2 regions of the Streptomyces sp. NPDC111656 genome follow, and region 2 is predicted to be linked to the other one. Evidence: predicted binding sites of a transcription regulator. Region 2 holds the regulator's gene; the other holds the start of a gene.

Region 1 (7,335 bases), on a different contig from region 2:
CACTGTTCGCATGGAGCACCGCGCACCCGCGGGGCACTTCCCGACCCCCGAGGATGCTGCGTGCAGGCAGTCGTGACCGTCACCCCCGCCCGGATACCGGAACTGCTGCTCGGTCTCGCGACCGTGCGGCCGGTCTTCCTCTGGGGCGCCCCCGGCATCGGAAAGTCCTCCCTGGTGAGGGAGTTCGCCGAGTCGCTGGGACTGGAGTGCGTCAGCCTGCTCGGCACCCAGCTCGCCCCCGAGGACCTGATCGGCGTCCCGCAGATCCGCGACGGGCGCTCGGTGTTCTGCCCGCCGGAGGCGATCGCCCGGGACGAGCCGTACTGCCTCTTCCTGGACGAGCTGAACGCGGCGACGCCGGATGTGCAGAAGGCGTTCTACTCGCTGATCCTGGACCGCCGCATCGGCAACTACGAGCTGCCCAAGGGCTCGATCGTGATCGGCGCGGGCAACCGCGCCACCGACAACGCGCTGGCCCGCCCGATCGCCTCCGCGCTGATCAACCGCCTCACGCACGTGCACCTGGAGGCCTCCTCCAAGGACTGGCTCGGCTGGGCCGCCGTCAACGGCATTCACCCCTGGGTCGTGGACCACCTCACCGACCGGCCCGACCACCTGTGGTCCAAGCCGCCGAAGACCGAGGAGCCGTTCTCCACGCCCCGCTCCTGGCACATGCTCTCCGACGCGCTGCACTCCTTCGGGCCGGCCCTCGACGAGCCGACCCTGAAGGTGATCGCGCACGGCACCCTGACGCCCGCGCACGCGGTCGCCTTCTGCGGCTATGTGAAGATCGTGCGCAGCCGGTTCGGTATCGAGGCGATCGTCAAGGGCGACGCCCGCTGGCCGCACCGCCCCGAGGACCGCGACCTGCTCTACTACCTCGCCGAGTCCTTCCGCGGCCGGCTCATCAAGGAGCTGCCCGCCAGCAAGGAGCACCTCTCGGCGAGCGGACAGCAGACCGCGTACCGCGCCAAGTCGCTGCTCGTGCAGCTCGCGGAGATCTCCGTGGAGGTCGCGCAGGGCGTCATCGCCCCGGACACCGACGGCAATCCCCTCCTGCCCGCCTGGTTCCTGGTCGAGGCGGCCCGCGACATGCCCCGGCTGGTCGAGGCGCGGCAGTGAGCCGCACCCCGACGAGCCGCGGCAAGGGACAGCCGAAGAAGGACCTGGCGGCGGAGGCCTTCGCGGAGGGCATGCGGCTGGTGCGGGCCAACCGGGCGCTCGCCGCCATCGGGTTCAGCACCTGCCGCCAGGAGGACTGCCCCGACTCGCCCCGCGACGGTCTCGTCCGCGTCGACTCCAACGGCGTGCTGCACGTCCACCCCACCCGCCGCGCCGAACCCGTCGAGTGGGCCTGGGCGGTCGCGCACGCCGTCATCCACCTGGGCTTCGGCCATGTCCCGGCGGCGCCGAAGACGCGCGAGCAGCCCGACCGTCACGCCCTCGCCGCCCGCTGCGCGGTCGTCAACCGCTTCCTGCTCGGCTTCCCCATCGGCCTCACCCCCGAGGACCTGCCGCCCACGTACCCCGACGGCGACGAGGAGCAACTCGCCGCCCGCTGGCGGCGCGGGGGCACTCCGGCCCCGTACGAGCGCTGCGGTACGGCCGGCGGCGAGCCGGACCAGCTGCTGGTGCCGTGGGACACCTGGAAGGGCGGCCGGGCCCCGGACTGGCAGCTCGAGTTCGCGCACGCCCTGACCCGCACCGTGGCCACGGCGATGGACGTGGCCGGCGGCCGCCGCGGCTCGATGCGCGGCGGGCCCACCCGGCTGCAGCCCTGGGAGCGGGCGCTGAGCTGGTTCATCTCCTCCTACCCGCTGCTCGGCGGCATCGCGGCCGGCATCACCCTGGTCGCCGACGCCGAACTGGCCCGCGCCCACGACATCTCCGTCGCCGCCGTGAACGCGGAGGCGGGCGAGATCTACATCAACCCGCTGCGTCAACTGGAGGACGAGGAATGGCGGTTCGTCCTCGCCCACGAGATGCTGCACGCCGCCCTGCGGCACGGCGACCGCTGCGGCCCCCGCGACCCGTACCTCTTCAACATCGCGGCCGACTACGTCATCAACGGCTGGCTGTGCGAGATGCAGGTCGGCACGATGCCCGAAGGCCTCCTGTACGACGCGGAGTTGAAGGACCTCTCGGCGGAGGAGGTGTACGACCGGATCGCCAAGGACCTGCGCCGGATGCGCCGGCTGTCCACGCTGCGCGGCAAGGGCGCGGGTGACATCCTCGGCGCCCCGCTCGGCTCCCCGCGCGACTACGTGGACCTGGACGAGCTCTACCGGCGCGGGCTGAGCCACGGCTTCGACCTGCACCAGCAGCTGGAGCGGGGCTATCTGCCGGGCGGTCTGGTCGAGGAGATCCGCGCGCTCGACCATCCGCCGCTGCCCTGGGACGCCCGCCTGGCCCGTTGGTTCGACGAGTTCGTGCCCCGCCCCGAGCCGGTACGGACGTACGCGCGCCCCTCGCGCCGTCAGGCGTCCACCCCCGACATCCCGCGCGCGGGACGGTACTTCCCGCCCGAGGAGATCGCCCGCTGCACCTTCGGCGTCGTCCTCGACACCTCCGGCTCCATGGACCGCACGCTGCTCGGCAAGGCGCTGGGCGCCATCGCCTCGTACGCCGAGGCCCGGGACGTACCGGCCGCTCGGGTGGTGTTCTGCGACGCGGCGCCGCACGACGCGGGCTATCTCCCGGTCACCGAGATCGCCGGTCGCGTACGGGTGCACGGGCGCGGCGGTACGGTGCTGCAGCCCGGCGTCGATCTGCTGCACCGCGCGGACGACTTCCCGCCGGGCGCGCCGCTGCTGGTCATCACGGACGGCTGGTGCGACGTGCTGCGGGTGCGGCGCGAGCACGCGTATCTGATTCCGCAGGGCGCGCGGCTCCCGTTCACGGCGCGGGGACCGGTCTTCCGGGTGCGGTGAACCGTCTTCGCGGTCTCGGCGAGCCGTCATTCTGGGTGAGTCGCGCGCGGGTGTGATCGGATGGTGCGCACGGACCCCGAAAACGGGACCCCATCGAAGGGAATCATCGTGGCAACCACGCGCACCGCGCACACCGTGTGGGAAGGCAACCTGCTCGAGGGCAGCGGCGTCGTCACCTTCGACTCCTCCGGCATCGGCCAGCAGCCGGTGACGTGGGCGTCGCGGGCGCAGGACGCCAACGGCAAGACCAGCCCCGAGGAGCTGATCGCCGCCGCCCACTCCAGCTGCTTCTCCATGGCGCTGTCGCACGCCCTCGCGGGCGCGGGCACCCCGCCCACCAAGCTCGTCACCAACGCCGACGTCACCTTCCAGCCCGGCGAGGGCATCACTGGCATCCACCTGACGGTGGAGGGCACGGTACCGGGCCTCGACAACGACGGCTTCGTCGCGGCGGCCGAGGACGCGAAGAAGAACTGCCCGGTCAGCGCGGCGCTGGCCGGCACGACGATCACCCTGACGGCCAAGCTGGCCTGACGTCCGGGAGCAGTACGGCGCCGCGGTCCCCGCGCAGGGCCCGCGGCGCTGTCATGTCCGCCCCATTGACAAGAACGCACTCAAGTTTTGTGCTTGAAGGTGGGCAGCGCCCTGGCGGAAGGGGACGGACATGGCACGTGCGGTCGGGATCGACCTCGGTACGACGAACTCGGTGGTGGCCCTCCTGGAGGGCGGCGACCCCACCGTCGTGACCAACGCGGAGGGCGCGCGCACCACCCCCTCCGTGGTGGCCTTCGCCAAGAACGGCGAGGTGCTCGTCGGCGAGGTCGCCAAACGGCAGGCCGTGACGAACGTGGAGCGCACCGCGCGCTCGGTCAAGCGCCACATGGGCGACGCGAGCTGGCGCTTCCCTGAGCAGGGCTCCGTCGACGGCACCCGCTACCGCGCCCAGGAACTGTCGGCGCGCGTCCTGCAGAAGCTGAAGCGGGACGCGGAGGCCTACCTCGGCGAGGACGTCACGGACGCCGTGATCACCGTGCCCGCGTACTTCGACGACGCCCAGCGCCAGGCCACCAAGGAGGCGGGCGAGATCGCGGGCCTGAAGGTGCTGCGCATCATCAACGAGCCGACGGCCGCCGCCCTCGCCTACGGCCTCGACCGGGGCGAGGAGCAGACCGTCCTCGTCTTCGACCTGGGCGGCGGCACCTTCGACGTCTCGCTCCTGGAGATCGGCGACGGCGTCATCGAGGTCAAGGCCACCAACGGCGACACCCGGCTCGGCGGCGACGACTGGGACCAGCGGATCGTCGAACACCTCGCACAGCGCTTCAAGGCCTCGCACGGCATCGATCTCGGCCACGACAAGATGGCGCTGCAGCGGCTGCGCGAGAGCGCCGAGAAGGCCAAGATCGAACTGTCGAGTTCCTCCGAGACCGCCGTCAACCTGCCCTACATCACCGCCACCGCCGACGGCCCCCTGCACCTCGAGGAGAAGCTGACCCGCGCCCAGTTCCAGGAGCTGACCGCCGATCTGCTCGACCGCTGCAAGACCCCCTTCCACCAGGCGGTCAAGGACGCGGGCGTCAAGCTCGCCGCGATCGACCACGTCATCCTGGTCGGCGGCTCGACCCGGATGCCCGCCGTCACGGACCTGGTCAGGGAACTCACCGGCAAGGACCCGCACAAGGGCGTCAACCCGGACGAGGTCGTGGCGCTCGGCGCGGCCCTTCAGGCGGGTGTCATCAGGGGGGACGTGAAGGACGTGCTGCTCCTCGACGTCACCCCGCTGTCCCTCGGCATCGAGACCAAGGGCGGCATCATGACCAGGCTCATCGAGCGCAATACCACGATCCCGACCCGCCGTTCGGAGATCTTCACCACGGCCGCGGACAACCAACCCTCGGTCGGTATCCAGGTCTACCAGGGCGAACGCGAGATCGCCGCGTACAACAAGAAGCTCGGCGTCTTCGACCTCACCGGGCTGCCGCCCGCGCCGCGCGGAGTCCCGCAGATCGAGGTCGCCTTCGACATCGACGCCAACGGGATCATGCACGTCTCCGCGAAGGACCTCGCCACCGGGCGCGAACAGAAGATGACCGTCACGGGCGGCTCCGCGCTCCCCAAGAACGACATCGACCGGATGATGCGCGAGGCCGAGCAGTACGCCGAGGAGGACCGCGCGCGGCGCGAGGCCGCCGAGACCCGCAACCAGGCCGAACAACTCGTCTACCAGACCGAGAAGTTCCTCCGCGAGAACGACGAACGCATCCCCTCCGAGACGAAACCCGAGGTCGAGTCCGCCGTCGCCGACCTCAAGCGCCTCCTGGAGGACTCCGCCACCGACACCACCGCCCTGCGTACCGGCGTCGAGAATCTGGCCTCGGTGAGCCAGAAGATGGGCCAGGCCATGTACGCCCAGGCCCAGCAGACGCCCCGGGAGGAGCCGGCCGCCGAGCACACCACGGCGGCGGAGGAGGACGGTGTGGTGGACGCCGAGATCGTGGACGACGAGAGGGAGACGAGGGGCGGCGCGGCGTAAGGACCCTCGAGGTGAGGGGCTCTCGGAGAGCCCCTCCCTGGGAACTCCTCGCCAAGGACCCCACTCCGGGAACTTCTCAGTAGGAGTCCCGGATCTCCCGCAGGATCTCCCTGGTACGGGGCACGGTGGCGGCGTGGGCGGACATGTGGTCCAGCACTTCCAGGTGCGTGGCCACCTCGGCGCGCGAGTCGAGGTAGATGGCACCGGTCAGGTACTCGCTGTAGACCATGTCGGGCAGTTCCGGCTCCGCGAAGCGGAACAGCGCGAAGGAGGTGTACGTCCCCGGATGCGGGCCGCTCGCGTACTCGGCGACCTGGACGGAGATGTCGTCGCTCTCCATCTCCCGCAGCAACCGGTCGATCTGGTCCCGCATGACCTCGCCCCGGATGCTCACCGGACGCCGCAGCGCGGTCTCGTCCATGATCACCCAGAGGTGGGGCCGGTGCTCGCGCCCCAGCAGCAGCTGCTGCCGCGTCATGCGCAGCGTCACATGCCGCTCGATGGCCTCGGGCCCCGTCTGGCCCACCGTGCCCGCCTCCAGCACGGCGCGCGCGTACTCCTCGGTCTGCAGCAGCCCGGGCACGAAGTGCGGCTCGTACGAGCGGATCAGACGGGCGGCGCCCTCCAGGCTGACGTGCATGCTGAACCAGTCCGGCAGCACATCGTGGAACCGCTGCCACCAGCCCGGCTGGTTCGCCTCCTCGGCGAGCGCGACGAAGGAGGCCACCTCGTCGTCGGCCACGCCGTACGTCGTCAGCAGCACCTGGAGGTACGGGATCTTGAGGGCGACCTCGGCCATCTCCATCCGCCGCACCGTCGCCGGGGCGACACGCAGGACACGCGCGGCTTCTTCCCGCCTCAGCCCGGTGGCCTCCCGCAATTCCTGCAGCCGCCGCCCGAGCACCACTTGCCCCACGGTGGGCGCAGCCCGCCGCTCACTCACGCCACGCCCTCCCCAAGCGCCGAAGCCCCCACTCAAACGGATCGGCGACGCTCCGTCAAGAGACCAGTGACTGAAGGTATTTGACCGTCGCCGGATCCGCCGGCAGAAACGTCTCGATGGCCAGCTCGGCGACGGTGACGTCCATCGGGGTGTTGAAAGTGGAGATGGAGGAGATGAAGGACAGCACGCGCCCGCCGTGCTCGATCTGCAGGGGGAGCGCGAAATGGGGAACGGGCTCGACGCCGCCGTCCGCATCCCCTTCACCTTCCCCTTCCTCGTCATGTTCCTGCTCCGGTACCGGGTAGGCCGCCACCTCCTCGTGGAGCGCACGCAGTGGCGCGGAGCGGTCCAGGGCGATCTGCCGTTCCATCTGCGCGAGCAGGTGGTCGCGCCACTCGCGGTGGTTGCGGATCCGCGGCGCCAGGCCCTCCGGGTGAAGGGTCAGCCGCATCGCGTTCAGCGGCGGCGTGAGCAGCGACTCACAGACGCCCTCCAGGAGCATGGCGATGCCACGGTTGGCGGCGAGCACGGTGTACGTGGCGTCGACCACCAGCGCCGGGTAGGGCTCGTAGCCCTGGATCAGCCGCTCCACGCCCTGGCGCAGGGCGTCCATCGAGGGGTCGTCGAGGGGGGTCTCCGGGTAGTGGGGCGCGTAGCCGGCGGCCAGCAGCAGCGCGTTGCGTTCCCGTACGGGGACGTCGAGGTGTTCGGCCAGCCGCAGCACCATCTCCTCGCTCGGGCGGGAGCGGCCGGTCTCGATGAAGCTGATGTGGCGGGCCGAGGAGTCGGCCCGCAGCGCCAGTTCCAGCTGGCTGACCCGGCGCTGCTCCCGCCAGCCGCGCAGCAGCGGGCCGACGCCCTTGCCGACGGGGTGGGTTGAGGGTCTGGTCGGACCGGACGCGACGATGGACATACGCCGACCGTAACCG
Region 2 (7,335 bases):
CGACCTGGGCACGACTAACTCCGTCGTCAGCGTTCTTGAAGGCGGCGAGCCCACCGTCATCACCAACGCAGAGGGCGCCAGGACCACGCCGTCCGTCGTCGCCTTCGCCAAGAACGGCGAGGTGCTCGTCGGCGAGGTCGCCAAGCGCCAGGCGGTCACGAACGTGGACCGGACCATCCGCTCCGTGAAGCGTCACATGGGCACGGACTGGAAGATCGAGCTCGACGGGAAGAACTTCAACCCGCAGCAGATGAGCGCCTTCATCCTGCAGAAGCTGAAGCGCGACGCCGAGGCCTACCTGGGCGAGAAGGTCACGGACGCGGTCATCACCGTCCCGGCCTACTTCAACGACTCCGAGCGCCAGGCGACGAAGGAGGCCGGCGAGATCGCGGGCCTGAACGTCCTGCGCATCGTGAACGAGCCCACGGCCGCCGCCCTCGCGTACGGCCTGGACAAGGACGACCAGACGATCCTCGTCTTCGACCTCGGTGGCGGCACCTTCGACGTGTCCCTCCTGGAGATCGGCGACGGCGTCGTCGAGGTGAAGGCCACCAACGGCGACAACCACCTCGGTGGTGACGACTGGGACCAGCGTGTCGTCGACTACCTGGTGCAGCAGTTCCGCTCCGGTCACGGCGTGGACCTCGCCAAGGACAAGATGGCGCTCCAGCGTCTGCGCGAAGCCGCCGAGAAGGCGAAGATCGAGCTGTCCTCGTCCACCGAGACCTCGATCAACCTGCCCTACATCACGGCCTCCGCCGAGGGCCCGCTGCACCTGGACGAGAAGCTCACGCGCGCCCAGTTCCAGCAGCTCACCGCGGACCTTCTGGAGCGCTGCAAGACGCCGTTCCACAACGTCATCAAGGACGCGGGCATCAACCTCTCCGAGATCGACCACGTCGTTCTCGTCGGTGGCTCCACCCGCATGCCCGCCGTCGCCGAGCTCGTCAAGGAGCTGACCGGCGGCCAGGACGCCAACAAGGGCGTCAACCCGGACGAGGTCGTCGCCATCGGCGCCGCCCTGCAGGCCGGTGTCCTCAAGGGTGAGGTCAAGGACGTCCTGCTCCTCGACGTCACCCCGCTGTCCCTCGGCATCGAGACCAAGGGCGGCATCATGACGAAGCTCATCGAGCGGAACACGACGATCCCGACCAAGCGGTCCGAGATCTTCACCACCGCCGAGGACAACCAGCCGTCCGTCCAGATCCAGGTCTACCAGGGCGAGCGCGAGATCGCGGCGTACAACAAGAAGCTCGGGATGTTCGAGCTGACCGGTCTGCCGCCGGCCCCGCGCGGTGTCCCGCAGATCGAGGTCGCCTTCGACATCGACGCCAACGGCATCATGCACGTGACCGCGAAGGACCTGGGCACGGGCAAGGAGCAGAAGATGACCGTCACCGGCGGCTCCTCGCTGCCGAAGGACGAGGTCGACCGGATGCGCCAGGAGGCCGAGCAGTACGCGGACGAGGACCACAAGCGCCGCGAGGCCGCCGAGACCCGCAACCAGGGCGAGCAGCTCGTCTACCAGACCGAGAAGTTCCTCAAGGACAACGAGGACAAGGTCCCGGGTGACGTCAAGACCGAGGTCGAGGCCTCCATCGCCGAGCTGAAGGAGAAGCTCAAGGGCGAGGACACCGCCGAGATCCGCACCGCCACGGAGAAGGTCGCCGCGGTCTCCCAGAAGCTCGGCCAGGCCATGTACGCCGACGCCCAGGCCGCGCAGGCCGCCGGTGGCGCCGAAGGTGCCCCCGGCGCCGAGCAGGCCAAGGCCGATGACGATGTCGTCGACGCCGAGATCGTCGACGAGGACCGCAAGGACGGTGCCGCGTGACGGAGGAGACCCCGGGCTTCGAAGAGAAGCCTGACGTCCCCTCCGGCGCCACCCCTGACGACGCCGAGCCGCAGGCCGCCACCCCCTCCACGGAGGAGGCGGCGGCCCCGGCCGGGGACGCATCAGCAGCACAACTGGCCGGTCTGACCGCACAGCTGGACCAGGTCCGTACGGCGCTCGGCGAGCGCACGATGGACCTCCAGCGGCTCCAGGCCGAGTACCAGAACTACCGCCGCCGGGTCGAGCGCGATCGGATCGCGGTCAAGGAGATCGCCATCGCGAACCTCCTGACCGAACTCCTGCCGGTGCTCGACAACATCGCCCGCGCGCGGGACCACGGCGAACTGGTCGGCGGCTTCAAGTCGGTGGCCGAGTCGCTGGAGACCGTCGCGGCGAAGATGGGCCTTCAGCAGTTCGGCAAGGAGGGCGAGCCCTTCGACCCGATGATCCACGAGGCCCTGATGCACTCGTACGCGCCGGACGTCACGGAGACGACGTGCGTGGCGATTCTGCAGCCGGGGTATCGCATCGGCGAGCGCACCATCCGCCCCGCGCGGGTGGCGGTCGCCGAACCCCAGCCGGGGGCGCAGACCGTCAAGGCGGACTCCCAGGATTCCGCCGAGGCGGCCGACGACAAGGAGAGCGGTGGCCCGGACGAGGGCTGACGTTGAACGCATGAGAGAGGAGGGGCGTCGAGGATGAGCACCAAGGACTTCATCGAGAAGGACTTCTACAAGGTCCTCGGCGTCCCCAAGGACGCCACCGAGGCAGAGATCAAGAAGGCGTACCGGAAGCTCGCCCGCGAGTTCCACCCGGACGCCAACAAGGGCAACGCCAAGGCCGAGGAGCGTTTCAAGGAGATCTCCGAGGCGAACGACGTGCTCGGAGACCCCAAGAAGCGCAAGGAGTACGACGAGGCACGCGCTCTCTTCGGCAACGGCGGCTTCCGTCCGGGTCCCGGCGCGGGCGGCGGCAACTTCAACTTCGACCTGGGCGACCTCTTCGGAGGCGGCGCCCAGGGCGGGGCGGGCGGTGCCGGTGGTTTCGGCGGCGGCATCGGAGACGTCTTCGGGGGCCTGTTCAACCGCGGCGGCGCGGGCACGGGTACGCGGACCCAGCCCCGGCGCGGCCAGGACATCGACACCGAGGTGACGCTCAGCTTCACCGAGGCGGTGGACGGCGCGACGGTCCCGCTGCGGATGACGTCCCAGGCGCCCTGCAAGGCCTGTTCGGGCACCGGCGACGCGAACGGCACACCGCGCGTGTGCCCGACGTGCGTCGGCACCGGCCAGGTCGCGCGCGGCTCCGGCGGCGGCTTCTCGCTCACGGACCCCTGCCCGGACTGCAAGGGCCGCGGTCTCATCGCGGAGAACCCCTGCGAGATCTGCCACGGCAGCGGTCGCGCCAAGTCCTCGCGCACGATGCAGGTCCGCATCCCGGCGGGGGTGAGCGACAGCCAGCGCATCCGCCTCCGCGGCAAGGGCGCACCCGGCGAACGGGGCGGCCCGGCCGGCGACCTGTACGTCACGGTCCACGTGGACGCCCACCCGGTCTTCGGCCGCAAGGGCGACAACCTCACCGTCACCGTGCCCGTCACCTTCGCGGAGGCGGCACTCGGCGGCGAGGTGCGCGTACCGACCCTGGGCGGCCCCCCGGTCACCCTGAAACTGCCCCCGGGCACGCCCAACGGCCGTACGATGCGGGCCCGCGGCAAGGGTGCCGTCCGCAAGGACGGTACGCGCGGCGACCTCCTGGTCACCGTCGAGGTCGCGGTCCCCACGGACGTGTCGGGCAAGGCTCGCGACGCCCTGGAGGCGTATCGCGAGGCAACCGCGGGCGAGGACCCACGGGCGGAGCTGTTCCAGGCCGCGAAGGGAGCATGAGCAGATGGACGGCCGTCGTCGAAACCCCTATGAACTGACCGAGGAGACCCCGGTCTACGTCATCTCGGTGGCGGCCCAGCTCTCCGGCCTGCACCCGCAGACCCTGCGCCAGTACGACCGCCTCGGCCTGGTCTCCCCGGACCGCACCGCCGGCCGGGGCCGGCGCTACTCGGCCCGCGACATCGAACTGCTCCGCACGGTGCAGGCGCTGTCCCAGGACGAGGGCATCAACCTGGCCGGCATCAAGCGCATCATCGAGCTGGAGAACCAGGTGGCGGCCCTCCAGTCCCGCGTCGCGGAACTGGAATCGGCCCTGGACGGCGCCGCTGCCGCGATGCAGCAGCGCGAGGCCGCGGTGCACGCCTCGTACCGCCGCGACCTGGTCCCGTACCAGGAGGTCCAGCAGACGAGCGCGCTGGTGGTCTGGCGGCCGAAGAGGCAGTCGGACTAGCTCCCACGTACGAAGGGGGTGGAGAGGTCGTCGACCTCTCCACCCCCTTCGGCATTCCTCAACTCACCGCGCCGGTGTCGAAGTACTCGAACGCTCCGGCCGAGGTCTCGTGGATCTTCTCGTACGCTCGGCGTGGTGTCGAGCTCGGTCGCGGCCACGGCCGTCCGGGTCCGCTTGAAGGAGGAGTTCCCGGACGTGTCGATGGCGTCGACGAAGAAGCAGACGCGGTCGCCGTCGGGGCGGGTGGTGTACGAGTACGAGGTGGTGTCGACCGGCGGATACGCCGTCAGCGTCCCGGAGCACACCTGCTCCTCGCCCTCGTCGCCCAAGAGCTCACCCCAGTAGACGGTGTACCGACCGAGGTCGGTGGCCGGGTTCTTGTCCCACTCCACCTCGAAGCCGTACTCGGTCGGGGTGACCGTCAGCCCGGTGACGGCGGGCGGCGGGGTGAGGTCCTCGCGCTCGCCGGCGGCGGCCACGGAACGCGCGGACTCGTTGCCCACCGCGTCGAGAACGGTCACCTGGTAGTAGTAGGCGACGCTCTCCAGGGCCGAGGTGTCCAGGTACGAGAGCTTGTCCGTACTGCCCACCCGGGTGTACACGCCGTTCTCGCTCGTCGCCCGGTAGACGCGGTAGGACACCGCTCCCGTGACCCCGTTCCAGTCGAGCCGCAGCCCGCGGGGCGTGGCGGTCGGCGAACCCAGTTTCGACTGCGAGACGGAAGTCCCGCTCGGGGTGAGGGGCTTGACCTTGTCGACGGTGGCGGTGGTGCGGGGGTGTAGGCGAAGGAGACGTTGGCGGCGCCGGTCCAGTTGGCGTAGTCGATGCGCAGGGTGTGCTTGCCGGAGGGGACGGTGACGTTGACGGGAAGGGCGAAGGGACCTCCCGAACCGAAGTCCCTCGTCACGGTCCAGCGGACGCCGAAGTTGTCCTTCGGGAGGCCGGAGGCGGGGGCCTTCGTGCCCCAGTTCTCGCCGACCGCGGCGTCGCAGTCCGTTTTCTTCGGTGTGTGGGAGAAAGTGGTGTTCGCGTAGAACTGCCGCTTGTACACCGGTGATGCGCGGCTGCTCGCGGCGGAGGCGGGCGCCCCCGAGCCGGCGAGCAGGCCCCCGGGGGTGGCGATCGTCAGCGTCGCGGCGAGCGCCGGCCCACTCCGCCCAACTGGCCTCATGCTTCCCCTGTTTCGTGCTGCGTTGTGTGCGGCCGCCATCGAGACTCCCGGAGGTGGGGGAGGGTTGTATGTCGCCGGGGAGCGAGTGACGCAAGTCAATCAGAGGGGTTCTGTGGAAGTGGCGGCGCACCCCCTTCCCATCGTGTTCACTTGGGGAACACAGAATGCTGTTGCCATCTCGTTAAGTGGTTACTCCTTGACGCTGAGGTGATCGCCGCGTTGGCTTTCAGCCACCTGGGTCGCAAAGCAGCTACCTCGCCCGGAAGGCACCTGATGTGAACACTCGTAACACCCGGCTTCGTCGTACCGCCATAGCCCTGGCTTGCTCCGCGATGACCGTCTCCCTCGCCGCCTGCGGTGTCGTGGACGGGATCGGCGGCAGCGACACCAAGGCGAGCCCGACCAAGGGTGACGACATCACGGTTGGTCTGCTCCTCCCTGAGAAGGCCAACACCCGTTACGAGAAGTTCGACCACCCGATCATCGAGCAGCAGGTCGCCAAGCTCACCAACGGCAAGGGCAAGGTCGAATCCGCCAACGCGGAGCAGAGCGCGTCCAAGCAGAGCCAGCAGTTCCAGCAGATGGTGAACGACAAGGTCGACGTGATCCTCGTCGACGCGGTGGACTCCAAGGCCATCGCGAGCGACGTGCAGAAGGCCAAGGACGCGGGCATCCCCGTCATCGCCTACGACCGTCTGGCGCAGGGCCCGATCGACGCGTACATCTCCTTCGACAACGAGCTCGTCGGCCAGGTGCAGGGCAAGGCCCTCCTGGAGGCGCTGGGCCCCAACGCCTCCACGAAGAAGATCGTCATGATGAACGGTTCGCCCACCGACCCGAACGCGGCGCAGTTCAAGTCGGGCGCCCTGGGTGAGCTCAACGGCAAGGTCGTCATCTCCAAGACGTACGACACCAAGGACTGGGACCCGGTCGTCGGCAAGGCCAACATGGAGAAGGCCATCTCGGCCATCGGCCTGAACAACATCGCCGGTGTCTACTCCGCCAACGACGGTCTCGCGGGCGCCGCCATCGACGCCCTGAAGACCATGGGCGTCAGCAAGGTGCCGCCGGTCACCGGCCAGGACGCCGAGCTGGACGCGGTGCAGCGGATCGTCCGGGGCGAGCAGTACATGAGCGTCTACAAGTCCTACCCCGATGAGGCCACCGCGGCTGCCGAGATGGCCGTGGCGAAGGTCCAGGGGCGTGGCATCGAATTCGACGCGCTCACCCGCGACAAGGTCGACAGCCCCACGAACACGAAGATCCCCTCCCAGCTGATGCCCGTGGTCGCCCTGACCAAGGCGAACATCAAGGAGACGGTGATCCAGGACGGCATCTACACCGTCAAGCAGATCTGCACGGCCTCGACCAAGGCGGACTGCACGGCGATCGACCTCAAGTAGTCGTGCTCCCGCACTGACGACTTGCACCGACGTCCCGCACTGACGTATTTCCCTGACGAACGCGCGGGAGCCCTGGGCGAGGGGTTCCCGCGCGTTCGGCGGATCAGGGGTCAGCGCCCCATCGACTGCCAGATCGTCAGCGCCAGCGCCGTGCACGAGGTGGCGGCCGCGAGGGAGGGCAGGGGCCAGCGGGTGCGTTCCAGGGCGTCGAGGCGGGACTCGTGCTCGTCGAGGGTCTTGTCGGTCTGGTCGGCGCGTTGCAGGAGGAGGGCGAGGTCGCCGCGGGTGGTGGCGAACCCGACGTCGACCGAGCGGCGCAGCCGCTCCAGTTCCAGGGCGACGCTCTCGGCCTCAGTCGTCGGCATCGGCGGTTTCTCCGCGGGAGGGCCCACGCAGCCACCCCGGCAGCAGCCGGTCCACCGCGGGCATCGCCATCACCCGGCTGAGCAGCGCGGCGCCGCCCACCACGGCCGTGAGCGCGGGTACGTCCCGGATCAGCGGGTCGTCGGCGACCAGCGGCAGGACGGTGATCAGAGCGAACAGGGTCTGGAGTGTCGTACGCAGGGTTCTGCGGCCGGCGTCGCTCATCTCCGGGC

What was found. Region 2 encodes HspR, which represses chaperone genes until heat shock. Its sites were predicted from a motif close to TTGAGNNNNNNNNNCTCAA; they were not measured.
Region 1: a site for HspR is predicted at 3,530-3,548, ahead of dnaK (molecular chaperone DnaK). Genes of this name have one in related genera too.

The regions. Positions count from the first base shown of each region.
Region 1 covers NZ_JBVKCA010000028.1:32,986-40,320, forward strand. Annotated here, with positions in the region: gene ACZ7M3_RS45930 (ATP-binding protein) at 61-1,122, shown strand; gene ACZ7M3_RS45935 (vWA domain-containing protein) at 1,194-2,930, shown strand; gene ACZ7M3_RS45940 (OsmC family protein) at 3,039-3,464, shown strand; gene dnaK (molecular chaperone DnaK) at 3,595-5,463, shown strand; gene ACZ7M3_RS45950 (helix-turn-helix domain-containing protein) at 5,540-6,406, opposite strand; gene ACZ7M3_RS45955 (helix-turn-helix domain-containing protein) at 6,462-7,319, opposite strand.
Region 2 covers NZ_JBVKCA010000008.1:368,594-375,928, forward strand. Annotated here, with positions in the region: gene dnaK (molecular chaperone DnaK) at 1-1,831, shown strand, start outside; gene grpE (nucleotide exchange factor GrpE) at 1,828-2,496, shown strand; gene dnaJ (molecular chaperone DnaJ) at 2,530-3,714, shown strand; gene ACZ7M3_RS25425 (heat shock protein transcriptional repressor HspR) at 3,719-4,165, shown strand; gene ACZ7M3_RS25430 (hypothetical protein) at 4,162-4,806, opposite strand; gene ACZ7M3_RS25435 (sugar ABC transporter substrate-binding protein) at 5,612-6,739, shown strand; gene ACZ7M3_RS25440 (hypothetical protein) at 6,850-7,104, opposite strand; gene ACZ7M3_RS25445 (putative antibiotic biosynthesis monooxygenase) at 7,091-7,327, opposite strand.